2 regions of the Paenibacillus liaoningensis genome follow, and region 2 is predicted to be linked to the other one. Evidence: predicted binding sites of a transcription regulator. Region 2 holds the regulator's gene; the other holds the start of a gene.
The links. The regulator NrdR, encoded in region 2, represses ribonucleotide reductase genes. The targets are predictions, from matches to a motif close to AACACNATATATNGTGTT.
Positions count from the first base shown of each region.

Region 1: AC6B99_RS07630 (adenosylcobalamin-dependent ribonucleoside-diphosphate reductase) is a predicted target of NrdR. The motif match lies at 3,277-3,294, and genes of this name have one in related genera.

Region 1 is NZ_JCAALU010000004.1:323,114-330,676, forward strand. Features, by position in the region: gene AC6B99_RS07620 (YqhG family protein) at 50-1,249, opposite strand; gene AC6B99_RS07625 (DEAD/DEAH box helicase) at 1,242-3,092, opposite strand; gene AC6B99_RS07630 (adenosylcobalamin-dependent ribonucleoside-diphosphate reductase) at 3,395-6,160, shown strand; gene AC6B99_RS07635 (ABC transporter permease) at 6,664-7,563, shown strand, end outside.
Region 2 is NZ_JCAALU010000005.1:279,133-286,695, forward strand. Features, by position in the region: gene polA (DNA polymerase I) at 1-1,596, shown strand, start outside; gene mutM (DNA-formamidopyrimidine glycosylase) at 1,645-2,502, shown strand; gene AC6B99_RS09050 (MntP/YtaF family protein) at 2,643-3,380, shown strand; gene coaE (dephospho-CoA kinase) at 3,398-3,997, shown strand; gene AC6B99_RS09060 (lytic transglycosylase domain-containing protein) at 4,036-4,578, shown strand; gene AC6B99_RS09065 (alpha/beta-type small acid-soluble spore protein) at 4,655-4,873, opposite strand; gene nrdR (transcriptional regulator NrdR) at 4,984-5,463, shown strand; gene AC6B99_RS09075 (GNAT family N-acetyltransferase) at 5,640-6,086, shown strand; gene hxlA (3-hexulose-6-phosphate synthase) at 6,231-6,863, shown strand; gene hxlB (6-phospho-3-hexuloisomerase) at 6,869-7,426, shown strand; gene AC6B99_RS09090 (winged helix-turn-helix transcriptional regulator) at 7,492-7,563, shown strand, end outside.

The DNA.
Region 1 (7,563 bases), on a different contig from region 2:
GTCCCGTTCTTTTTTTGCCGCAATGGTGCGGATCGGGTCTGATCTTTGTCTATTCGATACCTTCCAGATGGAAAATACCGCAGTTAATGGCGGAAGCCGTCACGCGGGGCTCATATTGCCAGCGAATTTCCGATTGGCGCTGTTCGTACTGCTCGCGTACGCTTTGCTTCAGCTCATCGTCAGCCGCATGCTCAATTAACGGCTCATAATACAGCCGGATGCGTTCCAGCTCCTCTTCCAGCCGCTCGGTTGCGGCGCCTGCCCATTCATAATCGTAGCTTTTCAGCTTGCGTTCGAGCGCCTGCTCCATAATAGACAGCGCCTTGTTAAAGGAAAGGCCATTTTTCGCCAAATGAATGTTCGCGGGCAGGCGCGGCGTGAGCCTGAGGCGCTGAAGCCGATCATGGAACTGCTCGGTGCAATGCCCCGTTGCCAGCGAAATGCCGTAGCTGTGTATTTCCTCGCGCTTGCGGTCGCAGGCGAACTCTACGCGCATATTGATGCCGAGCCAGGCGGTGTAAGGGGTAGAGCTGTAGGGAGAGGCGGCACCGCGTTCCGGTTCTTGAAAAAGAAAGACGTAGCTGCCCTTCGATTTTGCCGCACCAAACAGCTGATCCAGCTTGCGCGAGCCGAAATACATTTCCTCGCGCGGAATGCGCAGCCCCGTCTGATTGATATTGCCGTGCACGAAGCCGAGCGAGCGGCCAAGCGCTGCATCAGCTGCTGCCGCTTGGCCCGTGTCGGCTGCCGCTGTGCTGGCACTGCTATCGGCACTTTCGGCAGGGCCGGCTGCAGGACCAGAACTCGCTGGCGCCGTCGAGGTTGATGCTAAACCTGCCGTATCACCGTGGACGGTTGGACTTGCAATTGTATTTGCGGGGCCTATGCCCGCATCAGGCCTCACGCTGCTTGCTGCACCGGGAAACGCTGCTGCACCTACGTTTCCTGCAGCGCCAGCTACTATGTCCGCCGTCCCAACGGCACCGCCCGGCAAGCGCTGCTGCGCGGGCAGTGTCCCGGCTTGAGCGGCGTCATATTTTTCGCGGTCGGTTACGAGCAGGTAGGTCATCGTCTCGGGAGCGGCATTCGTACGGTCAACGAAGCTCCAGTAGTACGGGCGGTTCGTCAGCTCCCGATCCGCATCAGGAGACAGTTTTACGGTGAAATGGCAGGGCGATTTCTCCAAAACCTGGCACTGCGTCGCCTCCAAATATCGCTGTACAAACTTGTGTACCTGCTTCTCATTCATGTCTAATCTCCACCGTCTGCCCGAGGGCTGTCATTTGTGACACTATTTGCGCGCTTGCCTGCAGCTCAGGGCCTTGCTGCACTTCATCGCGAATTTGCGTAATCGAGGAGGCGAGATCGCTAATTTTCTCGCGCAGCTCCGTTTCGCTGCCGCCTGATTCGAGCAGCATGCGGGCAAGCTGCTGCTCCAGCGAGCCATCCTTTTTCTCAAAACGCTCCAAAATATGATCCAGCTCGCCAATCACAAGCTCAAACATATTAATTTTTTCATGCAGCAAATGCACAATATGCTCCTCTATCGTACCGAGGGTGCATAGGTTGTAAATTTTCACATCCTCGGTTTGTCCAAGCCGGTGGACGCGGCCAATCCGCTGCTCTACGCGCATCGGGTTCCACGGCAGATCGAAGTTGATCATATGGTGGCAAAACTGCAAATTGATGCCTTCGCCGCCCGCCTCTGTTGCAATCAATACTTGGGCCCGGCCGCGGAACAGGTCCATCATCCAATCCTTTTTGCCGCGGTTCATCCCGCCCCTGTAAGGGACGGCAATCATGTCGTGAGAACGGAAATATTGCAGCAAATACTCCTGCGTAGCCCGATACTCGGTGAAAATAATAACTTTATCGTTCATTTCCTTAACGAGCTCAAGCGCCTTCTCCGCCTTCGTATTGGCTTCAATTTTTTTAATAAACTCGACGAGCTCCCATATTTTTGCGCGGACGGGTGAATCCTCAGCCGTCTTTTTGAACATATTGACGAGAGTCAGGAAGACAGCATCGCGGCTGCTGCAAACTTCGCGCTGGAGCGTGACCAAGGACAGCATGCTGCTCAGGTCGGGGCCGCTCTCATCGTAGCGTTCATGCACGAAGGCGGTCACTGCGTCGTAAAGCGCCTGCTCGTCAGCTGACAGCTGCAGCGGAATATTTTTCACAAAACGCTTCGTAAAAGAAATGCCGCCGTCGCCGCGGCGATTGCGGATCATAATGCTGGACAGCGCCGTTTGCAGCTGCTCCTCGTTTTTCGGAAGACGCTTGTCAACGACAAAGTTGGCGGCGAACTCGCTTTGGCGGCCGAGCTGGCCAGGCTTGAGCAGAGTGATCAAATTGTACAGCTCATCCAAATTGTTTTGCACCGGCGTTGCGGTGAGCAGCAGACAATATTTTTTGCGCAGCTCGGTGACGAACTGGTAGTTGGTCGTTTTTTTGTTTTTGAGCTTATGCGCCTCGTCGATGATGACCATATCGTAGTCGGTACCGAGAATGACGTCGCGATGCGGATCGCGTTTAGCCGTATCCATCGAAGCGACGACGACGTCATAATGCCATGTGTGGGCTTTTTTCTGAGCGACGGCGGAAATGCCGAATTTCTGATTCAGCTCGCGCACCCATTGCAGCACAAGCGAGGCTGGCACAAGAATGAGCGTACGGCGTACGAGTCCGCGAACGATGTATTCCTTCAGCACAAGCCCCGCTTCAATCGTTTTGCCAAGGCCAACCTCATCAGCGAGAATGGCGCGTCCGCCCATTTCATGCAGCACCTTGCGCGCGGTCGAGATTTGATGAGGCATCGGTTCAAGCATTGGCAGACTGCGCAAGCATTGCAGCTGCTCGAAGCTTTCAATCCGTTTCGCCTGCTCCGCTTCCATCGATAGCTGATATAACGTCCAGTCATCCCATGGACCGTTTTTGGCAATACGGCTTTGCAACTCGTCGAAAGTGGAACGGTCATATTGCAAATCTACGAGCGGATGAAGCTTGCGGGTGACTAGTGCACTTTCTGGAGCGGCGGAAGATCCGTGTAGCGGTTGTTTAATATCTGAAGACAAGGGAGCAGCTCCTTTCATCGTTAAAGCCAATCATTCATCGTCCAATCGAACAAAATGAGTAGGTTGCAATCTTTGTTTCTAGTATGGCCCTTTCATCGCCTATTCATAAGAAAGGGCCAAAAAAAGCGTGAGGACAAGCAAAGGAAAGCGCAGGCTTTGGCCAACGAGAAAATTGGGCGTTTTTGGCTGGAAATGAAGGAGAAACACAATATGTAGTATGTTATAATGATATTTAGACACAATATATCGGATTTGTGGGACACCGTGTTAGCGGGCAAATAGGTGGGTTTTTGCAAATGTGAGGAGAGGCGGCGTTACTTATGGAGAAGAAACAAACCTTAAATGAAAATAGAAGAGGCAGCGGCAGGCTGGAGGGGCTCAGCGAGAAAATTTTTCTCGATCGTTATGCCTGGAAAAATGCTGATTCCAACAGCGCAAAGCCCGGAGACATCGTGCTGGTGCTGACAAAAGATGATCCGAAGTTTCCGACGAAGGAAGTCGGAGAGATCGTTGCCCGTGAGGGGGACCAGGTGGAGGTGCAGCTCCGAAACGGTGAGCGTATAACGGCTGCAGTTGAGAAGCTGACGCTGACCATTGAGCAGGCGCCGGAGGAAATGTGGGATCGTCTGGCGAAGGCGGTGGCCGGAGTCGAGGGCAGCGAGGAGAAGCGGGCGGAATGGACGGAACGTTTTCGCTATATTTTGGACGACTGGAAGCTCGTGCCGGGTGGCAGAATTGCAGCGGGGGCAGGTGCCAGCGAGGAATTAACGCTGTTTAACTGTTATGTGCTGCCTTCTCCGGCAGACAGCCGTGGCGGCATTATGAAGACGTTGACGGAAATGACGGAAATTATGGCGCGCGGGGGCGGCGTTGGCATTAATCTATCGTCGCTTCGCCCGCGCCGCGCCATTGTCGCAGGGGTAAATGGCGCATCAAGCGGGGCGGTATCATGGGGAGGGCTGTTCAGCTATACGACGGGGTTGATTGAGCAGGGCGGCAGCCGCCGCGGCGCCTTAATGCTGATGATCAACGACTGGCATCCCGATGTGCTGGATTTTATTACAGTCAAGCAGACGATGGGCCAGGTGACGAACGCGAATTTATCAGTATGCGTCAGCAACGCTTTTATGAAAGCCGTAAAGGAAGATTTAGAGTGGGAGCTTGTATTCCCCGATACGAAGGATGCACAGTACAACGAGCTTTGGACAGGGGATTTGGATGCTTGGCGGGCACTTGGCAAAAAGGTGATTTTGTACAAAACGGTCCGCGCCCGTGATATCTGGCACATGATAATTGAATCAGCGTGGAAGTCGGCAGAGCCCGGCGTGGTTTTTATGGAGTATTATAATCAGATGTCGAATAGCTGGTATTTCAATCGGATTACTAGTACTAATCCGTGTGGTGAACAGGGCCTGCCGGGCTGGGGTGTCTGCAATCTTTCAGCGGTCAATCTGTCGCGTTTCTATAATGAGCAGCAGCATGATGTCGACTGGGAGGAGCTGGCGAAGGTGACGCGTTGGTCGGTGCGTTTTCTCGATAACGTCATTGACACCACACCGTATCATTTTCCTGAAAATGAAGCGAACCAGAAGCGCGAGCGCCGCGTCGGGCTCGGCACGATGGGGCTTGCGGAGCTACTGATTAAGCTGCAAATCCGTTATGGCAGCGCAGAGTCTCTCGATTTTCTCGATAAGCTATATGGGTTTATGGCCCGCGAGGCGTATCTCGCTTCGACGGAAATTGCGGCGGAGAAAGGCGCTTTTGCTGCCTTTGAGGCAGATAAATTTTTGCAAAGCGGCTTTATGCGAAGCTTGACGTCGCACTATCCTGAGGTTGGAGCTGCTGTAGAGCAGCATGGCATTCGGAATGTAACGGTGCTGACGCAGGCGCCAACGGGCAGCACGGGAACGATGGTCGGCACCTCGACGGGCATTGAGCCGTATTTTGCCTTTGAATATTTTCGCCAAAGCAGGCTTGGCTATGACAAGCAGCTCGTTCCGATTGCCCAGCAGTGGAAGGATTCGCATCCTGGCGAGGAGCTGCCGGATTATTTTGTAGCGGCGATGGACTTGTCTGCGAAGGATCATATTCGGGTACAGGCGGCAATCCAGCGCTGGGTGGACAGCTCGATTTCGAAGACGGCGAACTGCCCGAATGACTTTACAGTGGAAGAGACGAAGGAGCTTTATGAGTTGGCGTTCGATCTTGGCTGCAAGGGCGTGACCATTTATCGCGACGGCAGCAGGGATGTGCAGGTGCTGTCGACTACGGATGAGAAGGAGAAAAAACAAGAGAAGGAAGTGGAGCTACAGCCGTCACCAGGAGAGGGTAGCGAGGATAAAGCTGCTCGATTGGATGATCATGGTGCCAATGCTATTATTGAGGAAATGGCTTCTCAAGATGCTCCAAGTGCTGAGAGTGTACAGGACGCAGCAGGCCCAATAACAACTACAGCTACAACCGCTGTTAGTCCGAAAACGCTGGACAAAGCATACAAAAATCGCCCGCAGGTACTGCGCGGTGCCACCTACAAAGTAAATACGCCGTTCGGCATGGCGTACATTACGATCAATGATCTCTCCGGCTTGCCGGGCGAAATTTTTCTGAATGTCGGCAAAGCTGGCTCCGACGTGTTCGCCATGGCGGAAGCGCTGGGCCGCGTCTGCTCGCTTTTCCTTCGTTATGGCGATCATGGTCATAAGGTGGAGCTGTTAATCAAGCACTTGAAGGGGATCGGCGGCACAGGTGCGATTGGGTTTGGCGCAAACCGCGTGGAATCGATTGCTGATGCTGTGGCGAAGGCGTTGGAGCAGCATATAGCGGCTGCTGACCTGCAGCAGTTGGATGTGGAACGGTCAGAGGAAAGCCGTGAAGCAGCTCAAGGAACTGAAGCCAGTAAGGGCTTAAAAGTAGTTTCATCCGCAACAGCTGCATCAATAGCGGCTGCTAACGTCATTCCAGACTCAGCAAAAAGACGCAGCAGCGCAAGCTCGCTCGATCTTTGCCCTTCTTGTGGGTCAGCGTCGTTGATTAATATAGAAGGCTGCAAGCAGTGCAGCAATTGCGGGTACAGCCGATGTAATTAAAGATTTCTTATAGGGAAAGTCTTGTTTTATACTGACTGTGAACATCCATATTTAATGGATTTGTTCCAAGTTTGTTAAAGACAATGTACAATTTATTGGTCAGAGATTAACGAGTAATATCTACAGTTGCGTTTCAACAAATTATATTAAATCGTTTTGACTCGTTAAACGGGCTCACGTTGCTGGTTATGCTTCTCTCCAACCAAATCGTTTCTGAGGTTGTGATATGAAAGAAAGGGTCCGCATCCTGCGGGCCCTTTCTTTATGGGCAAAAACACGAAAAAGCATCCAAAGACAGCGACCTCAACTAATGACAATGCCCGGTATTTACAGCAGAAATGGTATATGACTAGCCAATTAGGTCAAGTAGGGACTATCGACGGCAATTACGGTTGCCCCGTATGATGAGGCTGCAGATTCAATTACCTATGCAAAGAAAGGAAGGCAGCAGCATGTTAAAAAGAAATACAGAGTCAGTAAGAGTCCCCGCGCCGCGGACATCCATGTCATCTACATTGGTCGGCAGACTTATGCGGAACCGGTGGCTCTATATGATGGTTTTCCCCGGATTATTGTACTTTCTTATATTTAAGTACTGGCCGATGTACGGAATCTTCATCGCCTTTCAAGATTTTCAGCCTTTTCTCGGTTTTTGGAACAGTCCATTCGTAGGGTTGAAGCATTTCGAGCGTTTGTTCAGCGATTCCAGCTTTATGATTCTGTTTCGGAATACGCTCATTCTTGCGACTTACAACATTGTTTTTTTCTTTCCGCTGCCGATTGTTATTGCGCTTATGCTCAACGAGCTGAGATTGGAATTTACAAAGCGTATCGTGCAGACGCTCATTTACATTCCGCATTTTATGTCTTGGGTTGTTGTCGTAGGTATCTCCTACATGTTCCTGACGACGGAAGGTGGCATTATGAACGAGCTGCTAGTCCGCTTTGGAGGCGAAAAGATTAATTTTCTCGTTAGCAATGAATGGTTCCGGACGATTATTACGGCTGAGGTCATGTGGAAGGAAACAGGCTGGGGCACGATCATTTTCCTTGCGGCATTGTCCGGCGTGGATCCTCAGCTCTACGAAGCGGCCCGTATGGATGGAGCGAACAGGCTTCGCCAGCTTTGGCATATTACGCTGCCAGCCATTCGCAGCACCATCATTATTTTGCTCATCTTGCGTCTCGGCCACTTTCTCGACACGGGCTTTGAGCAGATTTTCCTTATGCTTAACGCCATGAACCGTGAGGTTGGAGAGGTGTTCGATACGTACGTATACTCCGTCGGAATCAGCCAAGGACAATACAGCTTCAGCACGGCGGTAGGCGTATTTAAGTCGATTGTTGGTCTGATCCTTGTCGTTGTGGCCAACCGACTAGCCAAAAAATTCGGAGAAGAAGGC
Region 2 (7,563 bases):
TTCGCCGCGCTGAAGGAAGCTTTCGCAGAGCCGCTGCGGAGCTGGCTCGCTGATCCTAGCAAGAAGAAGGTCGGCTTTGATACGCATAAAGTGGAGCTGGCTTTGAAGTGGGCGGGCATCACGCTGAGCGGCGTGAGCTTTGATGTCCAGTTGGCTGCTTATGTGATTGATCCGACGGAATCGAGCCTTTTGCTCTCCGGCATTACCCATCGCTACGAACAGCCAGCTGTGCCTAGCGATGAGTCGGTATACGGCAAAGGAGCGAAGCTTAAAGTACCAGCTGCGGCCGTGCTGTATCAGCATCTGGCAACGAAAGCCGATGCGGTGCGCAGAGTGGCGCCTTTGCAGCGCGACGAGCTGAAGGAAACAGGCATGCTCAGCTTGTATGAAGAGCTGGAGCTGCCGCTCTCCGTTATATTGGCGGGGATGGAGCATCAGGGCATCAGCGTCGAGAAGGCGGAGCTGGAGATGCTTGGCAGCGAATTGGAGCGTCAGCTTACGACGCTGGTGACGGAAATTTACAAGCAGGCGGGTATGGAATTTAATTTGAATTCGCCGAAGCAATTGGGCGAGGTGCTGTTCGAGAAGCTGGGCTTGCCCGCGAGGAAAAAGACGAAAACGGGCTACTCGACAGATGCCGAGGTACTCGAGGAGCTGGCGCCATACAGTGAAATTGTTCCGCTGATTTTGCATTACCGGACGCTGGCGAAGCTGCAATCCACCTATGTGGAAGGGCTGCTCAAGGAGATTCGCGAGCAGACAGGCAAAATCCATACGTATTTCCGCCAGACGATAGCGGCAACAGGCCGTCTGAGCAGCCAATTCCCGAATTTGCAAAACATTCCGATCCGTCTGGAAGAGGGCCGCAAAATCCGCAAAGCATTCGTTCCGTCCGAGCCTGGCTGGACCATTCTAGCAGCAGACTATTCGCAAATTGAGCTGCGCGTGCTCGCCCATATTTCCGGCGATGAGAATATGAAGGAAGCGTTCATTCAGGACATGGACATTCATACAAAAACGGCGATGGACGTATTTGGCGTAACCGAGGATCAGGTGGATTCCAATATGCGCCGCTCGGCGAAGGCGGTCAATTTCGGCATTGTGTATGGCATCAGCGACTTTGGGCTGTCCAACAACCTGAACATTACGCGAAATGAAGCCGGTCGGTTTATTGAGCAATATCTCGGCGTCTTCAAAGGCGTGAAGTCGTTTATGGATCGGATTAAAGTCGAGGCGGCGAAGCAAGGCTATGTGACGACTTTGCTCGATCGCAGGCGGTATTTGCCGGATATTAATCATTCGAATTTCAATAAACGCTCTTTCGCAGAGCGCACCGCAATGAATTCGCCGATCCAAGGCACAGCAGCGGACATTATTAAGCTGGCGATGGTGCATATGAATAAGAAGCTGCACGAGCTGAAGCTCAAAAGCCGCATGCTGCTCCAAGTACACGATGAATTGGTATTTGAGGTGCCAGAGGATGAGCTGGAACAGATGAAGAAACTTCTTCCTGAAGTGATGGAATCCGCCATCAAGCTCGATGTTCCGCTTAAGGCGGACGTCAGTTTTGGAGCGAACTGGTATGAAGCGAAATAACCCGCTGGGAGCGGAAATCAGGTATAATAGAAGTTGAGGTGAGATGCAATGCCGGAACTTCCAGAGGTAGAAACGGTTAGACGAACATTAATTGAGCTTGTTGCAGGAAAAAAGATTAAATCGGTTACGGTGCGGCTGCCCCGCATTATTCAGCGTCCGGCTGTGCCGGAGCAATTTGAGGATGCGCTCGTCGGCATGACAATCGAGACGGTCGAGCGGCGCGGAAAGTTTTTGCGTATCGTCATGGACGGGCTTGTGCTCGTATCGCATTTGCGCATGGAAGGCCGCTATGGATTATTTCAAAGCGATGAGCCCATCGAGCTTCATACGCATGTCCTGTTCCATTTTGAGGATGGAACGGATTTAAGATATAAAGATGTCAGGCAGTTTGGCACGATGCACTTGTTCACGCCGGGCACGGAGTTTGAGCTGCCGCCGCTGAATAAGCTGGGCCTTGAGCCGCTTGAGCCTGCATTTACTCGCGATGTGTTGCATGCCAAGCTGGCAAGGCGCTCTACGAAAATCAAGCCGCTGCTGCTCAATCAGGAATATGTGGTCGGGTTGGGTAATATTTATGTAGATGAGGCGCTGTTTCAAGCGGGTATCCATCCTGAGCGGAGCGCCAGCTCGCTTACTGCCGGAGAATGGGATAAGCTGCATGCAGCGATCTGTTCGACGCTTGGCAAAGCGGTGGAAGCGGGCGGCTCATCGATCAAATCCTATGTAAATGGGCAAGGCGAGATGGGCATGTTCCAGCATCAGCTGCTCGTTTATGGCCGAAAGGACGAGCCGTGCCCGGTTTGCGGAGAAGCCATTGAAAAGTTTGTTGTTGGAGGCAGAGGCACGCATATTTGCCCTAGCTGCCAGAAGGCGCCGGAGCAAGCAGGCGAGCAAAGCGCCGGCTAATCGCGATAACTAAAGCCAAGCCCTCCATGATGTAGTCATTCACCCTAGGCATGCATCTGCATATGCTGTTGTGAAGAACAATAGGCAGATGCCCTGTAGGGTGAAATCGGGGCACCTGCGTATGCAGGGAGTGACGAGGGTTGGCTTTGCATCTGGTTTCGTTGATCGTGCTCGCTTTTGCTGTGAGCGTGGACGGCTTCGGTGTTGGCATTACGTATGGTTTGCGCCGCATTCGCATCCCGTTGCTGTCCGTGCTGATTATCGCGTGCTGTTCAGGCCTGATCATTTTATTGTCTATGAAGCTAGGCAGCGTTATCGCCAATTATTTGTCGCCAGGCTCGGCAAGCTTGATTGGCGCCATCGTGCTGATGGGTATTGGCTGTTGGGCGCTGCTTCAGCTGCGGCGAAATCGCCATGAAAGCAAGAAGGTGGATGTGGAAAATGCGTCTGCCGCTTCTGGTGCTAGCGGCCCGGTTTCAGAGGATCGTTCCGATCTGGCGGCAGTAGAAACAAACGCTGCGGAGGCAAGCCATCCGGTGCTCGTTGTGATTGTTGAGCTGAAACGCATTGGGCTTGTCATTCAGATTTTACGGACACCGCAGGCTGCTGACGTTGATAAGTCGGGCACGATTTCCGCCTCCGAGGCGATTATGCTCGGCGTAGCGCTATCGCTCGATGCTTTCGGCGCAGGAATCGGGGCCGCGATGATTGGTTTGCCTGCTTTGCTGACAGCGATTGTGATTGCTGCGGCTAGCGCCCTATTTTTGCTAGGGGGCATCAGCTTCGGCTTTCGCTTCTCGCATTGGAAGGGCATGCAGGCGCTGGCGGTACTGCCAGGCATTTTGCTTATTATGATTGGAATATCAAAGCTGCTGTAAAGATGAGGTGGAAGGGCATGAGGATCGGATTAACCGGCGGCATTGCTACTGGAAAAAGCACCGTTGCCCACCTATTAGTGGAGCTTGGAGCGCTGCTGGTGGATGCCGATCAGGTAGCAAGGGAAGTTGTTTTGCCAGGGGAGCCCGCTCTAGCGGCGGTCGCCTCTGCGTTTGGACAAGCTGTGTTACATAAAGACGGTACACTTGATCGGGCAGCGCTCGGCCAAATCGTATTTAATAATAAAGCGCAGCTGGGGCAGCTTGAGGCGATTTTGCATCCGGCTATTCGGTCTACGATGCAGCAGCGAATGGCTGACTATGAACGGCAGCATCCAGGCAAGCTGGTCGTTGCTGATATTCCGCTGCTGTATGAGACGGAGCAGGACCATTTATATGAAGGCGTGCTTGTTGTGTATGTGCCAGAGCATATCCAGTTGGAGCGCCTGATGGCGCGCAACAACGTAGATGAGCAGGAAGCAAGGCGGCGCATGGGGCTGCAACTGAGCATGGAAGAGAAGAAGCGCAGAGCTAATTGGGTCATCGACAACAGTGGAACGCTGACGCAGACGAGGGAGCAGGTTCAGGCGTTTTGGCAGAGCATGGGTCATACATGCTGAGGGCCAAGAGAAGAAAGGTCGCTCGTAGAAGGCTGTTTTTGCTATTATTTATTATCATAGTTGTCATTATTGTCGCTCAGCCCGCATGGATGCTCAAGAAGCTCTATCCTATTGATTATAAGGCCGATATTCGGGCAAGTGCCATTAGCTATCAGGTTGATCCCCATCTGGTGGCGGCCATTATTAAAGCGGAGACGAATTTCCAGACGGGCAAAGTTTCGAAGAAAGGTGCGCTCGGACTGATGCAAATTATGCCGACCACCGCCAAATGGATTGTCGAGAAGGCAGGCTTCGAGCAGGTGACAGAGGAGACGCTGCGCAATCGTGCTGATGTGAGCATCGAGCTGGGGGTATGGTATCTGGCTTCACTGCACAAACAATTTGATGAAAATAATATCGTTGTCATTGCTGCCTACAATGCAGGACCAGGTAAAGTCCGGCAATGGCTCGATTCGGGGGAATGGGACGGCACGTTCGAAGAAGCCGCTAAAATTCCATATAAAGAAACACGCGATTATGTACAAAAGGTCGTGAAGTATTATAATAAGTACAAAGACTTGTACCCGGAACTTGAGCCGTAAACAGGAAGAAGCTTTGGCTGCTCGTCACTTCAGGACTTAAGCAGCCAAAGCTGTCTGTTATTACAAGAGCTATTTATTAATGGGAGCCCCCTGCAAGGGATTGCTCAGCGATTTGTACCAGACGGCGGGTAATGTACCCTCCGATGGAACCAGCGTCCTTTGTAGCCATGTTACCGTAGTAACCGTCTTGTGGAATCGCGATTCCAAGCTCTTGAGCAACCTCGAATTTCATTTGGTCGAGTGCTGCTGTCGCTTGTGGTACAACCAGTTGGTTGCTGCTGCGGTTTGCGCTCATGTGTGTTCACCTCCTCGCGGTTGGTAAAAGTATTATGTGCGAAAATCCGAACTTCATTACAGGGATTGTTTGGTAATTTTTAGGGATAGCTTAGAAGGGAGGAAAAGAGAATGAAGTGTCCATATTGCGACTACTCCGGAACGAAGGTGCTGGATTCGCGTCCCGCTAACGAGAACAAGTCCATTCGCCGCCGCCGGGAATGTGAGAAATGCAAAAGCCGCTTCACGACGTTCGAGATGATTGAGGAAACGCCGCTCGTTGTCATCAAGAAGGATGGCAGCCGTGAAGAGTTCAGCCGTGATAAAATTTTGCGTGGTTTAATCCGTGCTTGCGAGAAGCGCCCCGTGCCCGCTGAAAGGCTGGAGGTTGTCGTTTCTGAGGTAGAGAAGGAGCTGCGCACAACTGCACACGCCGAGGTGGAGAGCCGTGTCATTGGCGAACTGGTGATGGGACAGCTGTATCCAGTAGATGAAGTAGCTTATGTCCGTTTTGCTTCTGTTTATCGGCAGTTCAAGGACATCGATATGTTCATGAAGGAGCTTAGCAGTCTGCTGTCGAAGGACAGCTCACCCAATGGAATGAAGGATTAAATCTAATGCTGCTTCCGAAGCAGCGGTATGAATAGATTGGAGAAAACAGCGCCGCTCCAGGCGTTGTTTTTTTGTTTTTTTGTTTTTTTGCGTTAGAACGCCTTAAACAATAGTGAGTTGAATATTAAAACAGTTAAGTGTATAATTATTCATTGTTGAAAGGGAGGTTTTTTTATATGTCATTCAAAATTAGGCTGGCGGAAAAGAAGGATATCGGCAGCTTGACCGAATTAATGCACGACTATATCGTAGGCTTCTATCAAAATCCTTGGCCGGGCACACCAGAAATTCATCAATTAATTGAGCAGCTGCTGGAAAAGCAGGGCGGTATCCAGTTTGTCGTAGAGAAGGAGCAGCAGCTGATTGGCTTTGCTACTTTATATTTTACGATTAGTACAATGAAGACAGCGCGGATTACGCTAATGAATGACTTTTTTCTGCTGGAGCCGTATCGGGATACGGAAGTGGAGGAAGCGCTATTTTTGACATGCAGAACGTACACACAGGAGCAAGGCTTTGCTCATATGTTCTGGATAACAGCTCCGCAAAATAAGCGGGCCCAACAATTTTTCGCTAAAATGGATGCGGTTCAAGGCAGCTGGGTGAACTATACAATTGTCTAGAAAGCCTGATAAACCGCAATAGTATCCTTCAAGTAACTACACCACTTTCAAGTGCGTACTTCCTCAAATGTCGGAAAGGGGCTAGACTAAAACCTGTAGCAAGGTTAACAATTTCCAACATTTGATAAAGGAGTGTGCGTATACATGGAATTGCAATTGGCGCTTGATTTGGTGAACATTGAGGAAGCAAAGGTTTTGGTCAAAGAGGTTGAGTCGTTTATCGACATCGTTGAAATCGGAACACCTATCGTTATCAACGAGGGTCTGCATGCGGTAAAAGCGATTAAAGAAGCTTTCCCTAACCTCAAAGTGCTGGCCGATCTGAAAATTATGGACGCTGGCGGCTATGAAGTGATGAAGGCTTCCGAAGCGGGTGCGGACATTATTACCGTTCTTGGTGTTTCCGACGACTCCACCATTAGGGGCGCGGTTGAAGAAGCTCGCAAGCAGGGCAACAAAATTATGGTCGATATGATTAATGTGAAAAATATTGAAGCCCGTGCAGCAGAAATTGATGCGCTTGGGGTAGACTATATTTGTGTCCATTCCGGCTATGATCACCAGGCAGAAGGCAAAAACTCCTTCGAAGAGCTGGCAGCGATCAAGCGTGTTGTAAAACAAGCTAAAACCGCAATCGCAGGCGGCATCAAAATCGATACGCTGCAAGAGGTTATTTCGGCAAAGCCTGATCTGGTTATCGTAGGCGGCGGAATTACGGGTGTTGAAAATAAATCCGCAACTGCATCGCAAATGCAGCAGTGGATCAAACAGGCCTAAAGCTGATGCGTATTAGTCAGCTTGCAGGAGAAATCGTACAGGAGCTGGAGCGGCTGACGCAGCTCATTCCGGATGAAGCCGCAGGCGAGCTGGCTGATGCGATTATGCGCGCGCCGCGTGTTTTCGTCTCAGGCGCTGGACGCTCAGGCCTGATGGGCAAAGCTTTTGCAATGCGGCTCGTGCATATGGGCTTTGACGCTTATGTGGCTGGCGAGACGGTGACGCGTGCACTCGGCAAAGACGATGTACTTGTGTTGGGTTCGGGCTCAGGCGGGACGAGCAGCCTCATTGCGATGGCACAAAAGGCGGAGGCGCTCGGCGGCAAGCTGGCTGTCATTACGACGAATCCAGAGTCGGCGCTTGGACGTGCGGCGCATATCGTCGTAACGCTGCAAGCTGCGGCGAAGGAAGAGCAGGATGGGGCCAAGCAGACCGTGCAGCCGATGGCTTCTCTTTTTGAACAAGGCCTTCTAATTTTCTATGATGCGGTTATTCTTAGCTTGATGGAGAAGAAAGGGCTTAGCGGCAACACCATGTACAGCAATCACGCGAATCTGGAGTAGCAGGTGGCGCGCAGCATAGCTGGAAGCTGCTTCATCATGTATACTGGGAAGGAGGGGGAATGGATATGGCTCAGGAATTAAAGGAACGTATTAATTTACGTGAAATCAACTGCGAGAAGGAGCTTACGCTGGCCGTC